One region of the Pseudomonas sp. AC255 genome, then DNA from elsewhere that is predicted to be linked to it. Evidence: predicted binding sites of a transcription regulator. Region 1 holds the regulator's gene; the other holds the start of a gene.
The links. Region 1 encodes FliA, which starts transcription of late flagellar genes. Its sites were predicted from a motif close to CTAAAGTTTNNNNNNNNNNNGCCGNTAA; they were not measured.
Positions count from the first base shown of each region.

Region 2: ACZZ0K_RS24935 (methyl-accepting chemotaxis protein) is a predicted target of FliA. The motif match lies at 1,976-2,003, and genes of this name have one in related genera.

Region 1 covers NZ_OZ409841.1:3,552,525-3,556,228, reverse strand. The annotation lists gene fleN (flagellar synthesis regulator FleN) at 116-946, shown strand; gene fliA (RNA polymerase sigma factor FliA) at 943-1,683, shown strand; gene ACZZ0K_RS16190 (chemotaxis response regulator CheY) at 1,851-2,222, shown strand; gene ACZZ0K_RS16185 (protein phosphatase CheZ) at 2,241-3,029, shown strand; gene ACZZ0K_RS16180 (chemotaxis protein CheA) at 3,083-3,704, shown strand, end outside.
Region 2 covers NZ_OZ409841.1:5,542,091-5,545,794, reverse strand. The annotation lists gene ACZZ0K_RS24935 (methyl-accepting chemotaxis protein) at 1-1,865, opposite strand, end outside; gene ACZZ0K_RS24930 (LysR substrate-binding domain-containing protein) at 2,054-2,974, opposite strand; gene ACZZ0K_RS24925 (NorM family multidrug efflux MATE transporter) at 3,135-3,704, shown strand, end outside.

The DNA of each region.
Region 1 (3,704 bases):
GTAATCATGAACAGTTTTTGTACCTACATCGATGGTCTGCCACGCATTGTTCCGATCAGGAACGCGCAGCCAGTAATGTGGCCTCCGTCTATGCAAGACAAGGTAAAGAAATAACATGGGCAGCATGCATCCCGTACAGGTGATCGCGGTGACCGGCGGCAAAGGTGGCGTCGGCAAGACTAACGTGTCAGTGAACTTGTCGCTGGCGCTGGCAGAGCTTGGCCGTCGGGTCATGCTGCTGGACGCCGACCTGGGCCTGGCGAACGTCGACGTTCTGCTGGGGCTGACACCCAAGCGCACACTGGCCGACGTCATCGAAGGCCGTTGCGAATTGCGCGACGTGCTGTTGCAAGGCCCGGGCGGGATTCGCATCGTGCCGGCGGCCTCCGGCACGCAGAGCATGGTGCACTTGAGCCCGGCGCAACACGCCGGCCTGATCCAGGCGTTCAGCGACATCGGCGACAATCTCGACGTGCTGGTGATCGACACCGCTGCGGGTATTGGTGACTCGGTAGTCAGTTTCGTACGCGCCGCCCAGGAAGTGTTGCTGGTGGTCTGCGACGAGCCGACTTCGATCACCGACGCTTACGCGCTGATCAAGTTGCTCAACCGCGACTACGGCATGAACCGCTTCCGCGTGCTGGCCAACATGGCGCAGAGCCCGCAGGAAGGGCGCAACCTGTTCGCCAAGTTGACCAAGGTCACGGATCGCTTCCTCGACGTCGCCCTACAATACGTCGGCGCCGTGCCATACGACGAAAGCGTGCGCAAGGCAGTGCAGAAGCAGCGCGCCGTCTACGAAGCCTTTCCCCGTTCCAAGTGCGCACTGGCCTTCAAGGCCATCGCCCAGAAGGTCGATACCTGGCCGCTGCCCGCCAACCCGCGCGGGCATCTGGAATTTTTCGTCGAGCGTCTCGTGCAGCAAACCGCAGGGCCTGTGATATGACCGCCAGTGGCATGAATCTTTACAAAAAGTCGGCGCGTGACGCGCAATACGAATTGATCGAGCGCTACGCGCCGCTGGTCAAGCGCATTGCCTATCACTTGCTGGCGCGCCTGCCGGCCAGCGTGCAGGTCGAAGACCTGATCCAGGCCGGGATGATCGGTTTGCTGGAAGTCTCGACCAAATACGACGCCAGCAAAGGCGCCAGTTTCGAAACGTACGCGGGCATTCGAATCCGCGGCGCGATGCTCGATGAAGTGCGCAAAGGGGATTGGGCACCACGCTCGGTTCACCGTAATACCAGGATGGTCAGCGACGCGATTCGCTCGATTGAAGCTAAAACCGGCCGTGACGCTAAAGATCACGAGGTTGCGGCCGAACTCCAATTGAGTCTCGACGATTACTACGGGATTCTGAATGACACCTTGGGCAGTCGCCTGTTCAGTTTCGACGACCTCTTGCAGGACGGCGAACACGAAGGGCTGCACGAGGATGGCGCCAGTGCTCATATGGAGCCGTCACGCGATCTGGAAGATGAACGCTTCCAGGCGGCGCTGGCGGACGCGATTGCCAATTTGCCGGAGCGTGAGCGACTGGTGTTGGCGCTGTACTACGACGAAGAGCTGAACCTCAAGGAAATCGGTGAAGTCCTTGGCGTCAGTGAATCGCGGGTCAGCCAGTTACACAGCCAGTGCGCGGCCCGTCTGCGGGGGCGTTTGGGGGAGTGGCGAGCGCGCTGAAGGCAGTGTGGGGACACTGCGAAACGAGGCTGGTGCGGTGATGAACGGCGCCGGTCTCGATCCGTTGTGCTCCAGACAAACTTTAAGTGCTGCGCCGATTGATTGAAGTGGCGCGTCCAGGTGCTGGGCGCGTTTAAGACTGCTTGGAGGTCGAATTGAACAAAGACATGAAAATCCTCATCGTTGATGACTTCTCAACGATGCGGCGGATCATCAAGAACCTGCTGCGCGATCTTGGGTTCACCAACACCGTCGAGGCCGACGATGGCACCACTGCCATTCCGGTGCTCAACAGCGGCAGCATCGACTTTCTGGTAACGGACTGGAACATGCCGGGCATGACCGGTATCGACCTGCTGCGTCACGTGCGCGCCGATGAAAAACTCAAGCACCTCCCGGTGTTGATGGTGACTGCTGAAGCCAAACGCGAGCAGATCATCGAGGCCGCTCAGGCCGGTGTGAACGGTTACGTAGTCAAACCTTTCACGGCTCAAGCGTTGAAAGACAAAATCGAGAAGATTTTCGAACGCATCGGCTGATGAATGCGCGGGGGAGCTATGGAGCATAACGAATCATCACAGGGCGATTTCGAATCGACCCTGAAAAAACACGCGGTCGAACTGGTCGAAAGCCTTGAAAAAGGCAAGTTCGGCGACGCGGTGCAACTGATCCATGAGCTCAATCAGACCCGTGACCGCGGCCTGTATCAGGAAGTGGGCAAGCTCACACGTGAACTGCACAGTGCGATCGTCAATTTCCAGATCGATCCGCACATGCCGCAGGCCGAGGAAGTGTCGCAAATCACCGACGCCACCGAACGCCTGGGCTATGTGGTCAAGCTGACGGAAGCCGCGGCCAACCGCACCATGGATCTGGTGGAAAGCGCCACGCCGGTGGTCAACAGTCTCGCTGATGAAGCGCAGACGTTGAGCGCCGATTGGGGCCGCTTCATGCGTCGCGAGGTCGGGGCTGAAGAGTTCCGTGAACTGGCGCGCCGGGTCGACGGTTTTCTGTCACGCAGCAGCACGGACAACCGTGCGGTGTCGAGCAACCTCAACGACATCCTGCTGGCTCAGGATTACCAGGACCTCACAGGTCAAGTGATCAAGCGTGTGACCCAACTGGTCACCGAAGTCGAAAGCAATCTGCTCAAACTCGTGCTCATGGCCAGTCAGGTCGACCGCTTTGCGGGCATCGAACATGACCGCGCCGCAATGCTTGCTGAAAAAGATCCACAAAAACATCTCTCGCAGGGTGAAGGTCCGCAGATTCATGCCGATAAACGAGAAGACGTTGTGTCCGGTCAGGACGATGTGGACGATTTGTTATCCAGCCTTGGATTCTAGAGTTTCGGAATTCGGGTTTTTTGGGTTTTTAGACCTGTAGGAGCACCCCATTAATGAGCTTCGGCGCCGATGAAGAGATCCTTCAGGATTTCCTGGTTGAGGCCGGCGAGATTCTTGAGCAACTGTCCGAACAACTGGTCGAGCTGGAAAGCCGTCCGGATGATGCAGATCTGCTCAATGCAATTTTTCGCGGTTTCCACACTGTAAAAGGGGGCGCCGGCTTCCTTCAGCTCAATGAGCTGGTGGAGTGCTGTCACATCGCCGAAAACGTGTTCGACATCCTGCGCAAGGGTGAGCGTCGCGTTGATGCAGAACTGATGGACGTGGTGCTCGAAGCACTGGACGCGGTGAACAGCATGTTCAGCGAAGTCCGTGAGCGTGCACCGATCACCGCTGCCACGCCGGAACTGCTGGCCGCGCTGGCGCGTCTGGCCGAACCGCAATCGGCGGATGAAGCCCCGGCTTCGCCGGTTGCCGAGATGATCGAAGAACTGGTCGTTGAAAGCGACTCCTCGGACGACATCACCGATAACGAATTCGAACAACTGCTGGACTCGCTGAACGCCGTCAAGGCCCAGGCCGAGGCTCCGGCCGCTGCTGTGGCGCCCGCGCCGGTTGCCGACACGGCGGCGAGCGATGAAATCACCGACGCCGAATTTGAATCGCTGCTCGATC
Region 2 (3,704 bases), 2.0 Mb from region 1:
ATGCTCTGCAAATTGCTGCTCAGCAACGTCGCAGTGCTGCTTTGTTCCTGAGTGGCGGTGGTGATCGCAGCAAACTGCTGGCCTGCCGAACGGCTCTGCTCGTCAATCCGCGCCAGCGCCGACGCCACGTTGGCGTTGCGCGACAAACCTTCCTGCATCAGCACATTGCCCTGCTCCATGGTGCTGATCGCGTTACCGGTTTCCTGCTGGATGCTGTGGATCATGCTGGAGATTTCGTCGGTCGCCTGACGGGTACGCGAGGCGAGGCTGCGCACTTCGTCCGCGACCACGGCAAAACCGCGACCCTGCTCACCGGCACGCGCGGCTTCGATGGCAGCGTTGAGCGCCAACAGGTTGGTCTGCTCGGCGATCGAGGTGATCACACCGACGATGCCGCCGATTTCCTGCGAACGCTGCCCCAGCGTATTGATCACGCTGGCGGTGCTGTTCAGCGCACCGGCGATCTGCTCCAGCGACGACGACGCTTCTTCCATCGAGCTGCGGCCGATCTGCGTTTGCTGAGCGTTTTCCTGCGCCAGGCGCTGGGTCGCGCCCATGTTGTCGGCGATGTTCAACGACGTCGCGCTGAACTCTTCCACGGCGCCGGCCATGCTGGTGATTTCGCCCGACTGTTGCTCCATGCCTTCGTAAGCACCACCGGACAAACCGGACAGCGCCTGCGCACGGCTATTGACCTCTTCCGAAGCGCGGCGGATGTGCTCGACCATGGTCGACAGCGCCTGGCTCATCTGGTTGAACGCGCGGGACAGCTGCCCGATTTCATCGTGGCTCGATACGTTCAGACGCACGCTCAGATCACCAGCACCCAAGGCCTCAGCCTGACGCACCAGATCGCCCAACGGCGCGAGTTTGCTGCGCAGCAGCCAGACCACGGAACCGACCGCAAGCAACATCGCCAGCAGGCTGCCGATCGCCAGTTGCGTACCGACGCTCCAGGTCACCGCGCGGATCTCGGCTTTCGGCATGCTCGCCACCACCGACCACGGACCACCTTCGAACGGCACGGCGATGCTGTAGAAGTCCTCGCCCTTGTCGCTCCAGAACTCACCCTTGCCCGGGGTTTTCACCAGGTTGTTGATGGTCGGGGCGGCTTGATCCAGGTTTTCGACGCCGGCAATCGGCACCAGCCATTTGTTCTGCTCGTCGAGCAGGGCCAGCGAGCCGGTCTTGCCAATACGGAAGCGCTTGAGATTGGCGAACTGCGCGTTCTGCGCGTCGGTGTAATCGAAACCTACGTACAACACGGCGATGATCTTGCCGCCCGCATCGCGCACCGGTGTGTACTGCGACATGTAGTAGCGCTCGAACAGCAACGAGCGGCCGACATAACTCTGCCCTGCCATCAACTTCGCGTAGGCCGGGTTGGCATGATCGAGCACGGTGCCGATGGCACGGGTGCCGTCCTGCTTGCTGACGTTGGTGCTGACGCGAATGAAGTCTTCGCCGCTGCGCACGAATACCGTGGCCACACCGGCAGTCATCTGCTTGAACTCGTCAACTTCCTTGAAGTTGTTGTTCAGCACTTCGTTGCCCAGATGCAGACCCGGGGTCTGCACGCCGGCCACGGTCACTGGCTGATCGGGGTGCACACTCAGGCCACTGCCGAAGCGTTTTTCGAACAGACCGCTCAGGCGCAGGGTGCTTTCGCGCAGCGTACCGTGGAAGGTACTCAGTTGATCGGCCAGCAGCCGGGCCTCACTGGCCAGATGCTCTTCACGGGTGGCGAGGTTGGCGGAATCCAGCGAACGCAAGGCGAACACCGTACTGCCGCTGATGACTATCGCCAGTATCACAGCAAGGGCAAGACCCAGCTGCGAGGCGATCCGAGCACGAGGTTGAGACATGAACAGCTCCTGGCCGAGCCACCGAATCCTCCTTGATCGCGGTAATTGCCCGGAAAATATTCTAATAGTGGGGTGTAACGCGGAACCGGCACGACGGTTCCACAAGCTCGTAGTCGGCGGTAAAACCGAATACTTGAGCGCATTGCGTGGGTATGGCGCAGTGGTGGCATTGTGCCGGCTCGAACGTTTCAGCTCAAGCGCGCCACCGCCGGCAGTTGCATGGCGCGGACTTCGCTCTGCAGAAAATCGCTGAGGCGGCGCAAACGTTCACCTCCCGGGCGCGGCTTTGGCCAGACCAGGTAATAATTCAGGCCACTGGCGACGGCCGTAGGCCACGGCAGGCTCAAGCGCCCTTGCGCAACATCTTCGGCAACCATCAACAGATCACCCATCGAAACGCCGTAGCCGCGCGCCGCCGCGATCATGCCCAGCTCCAGCGTATCGAACACTTGCCCGCCCTTAAGCGAAACTTGCTCGGACAGACCCATGCGCTCCAGCCAACTGCGCCAGTCACGGCGATCCGGGGTCGGGTGCAGCAGTTCGGCGGTCGCCAGACGCGCTACATCCCAAGGTTGATCATTGAGCAGGTTCGGCGCGCCGACCGGAATCAATTCCTCGGGAAACAGCAGGCTCGCTTCCCAGTCCGGCGGGAAATGCCCGTCACTGAGCAACACCGCGCAATCGAACGGTTCGTTGTTGAAGTCCACCGAATCGATATCCATCCATGCGCTGGTCAATTGCACCTCATTGCCCGGCTGCAAATGGCGGAAGCGACTCAACCGCGCCAGCAGCCAACGCATGGTCAGGGTAGATGGCGCTTTCATGCGCAGGATGTCGTCCTCGGCACGCAAGGTATTGCAGGCGCGCTCAAGGGCGGCGAAGCCTTCGCGGATTCCGGGTAGCAGCAGCCGTGCCGATTCGGTCAGTTGCAGGTTGCGCCCGCTGCGATGAAACAGCCGGCAGGCGAAGTGTTCTTCAAGGGTGCGCATGTGCCGACTGACCGCGCTCTGGGTGATCGACAATTCTTCCGCCGCGCGGGTGAACGAGCTGTGTCGCGCTGCCGCTTCGAATGCGCGCAGGGCATACAACGGCGGAAGGCGTCGGGACATACAAAAAGCTCCAGTAGCGGGGATGTAGCCAATTCGGCGGGTACGTTTCAGGATGAGTATTAATCATGCCACCCATCCTTTTTATCCCTTTGTGCAAAGCCTGCCAAGCGCCGAGAATCGACGCTCTTCTGCTTCCTCTGATATTTGGGTGGTGATGACCATGCAGCATCCTGTGCGTACCGAACTCTGGGCCATCCTGCGGCTGGCGGGGCCGCTGATTGCTTCGCAGTTGGCGCACATGCTGATGGTGCTGACCGATACCCTGATGATGGCGCGCCTCAGTCCCGAAGCGCTGGCCGGTGGCGGCCTCGGTGCGGCGAGCTACTCGTTCGTGTCGATTTTCTGCATCGGCGTGATTGCAGCGGTCGGCACTCTGGTGGCGATCCGTCAGGGTGCCGGCGACATCATCGGTGCCGCGCGCCTGACACAGGCCGGGTTGTGGCTGGCGTGGCTGATGGCCCTCGGCGCCGGGCTGCTGTTGTGGAACCTCAAACCGGTGTTGCTGCTGTTCGGCCAGACCGAAACCAACGTCAACGCCGCCGGGCAATTCCTCATCGCCCTGCCCTTCGCCCTGCCCGGTTATCTGAGCTTCATGGCTCTGCGCGGCTTTACCAGTGCAATCGGCCGGGCGACGCCAGTGATGGTCATCAGCCTCGCCGGCACGGTGGCCAACTTCCTGCTCAACTACGCGCTGATCACCGGCATGTTCGGCCTGCCGCAACTGGGTCTG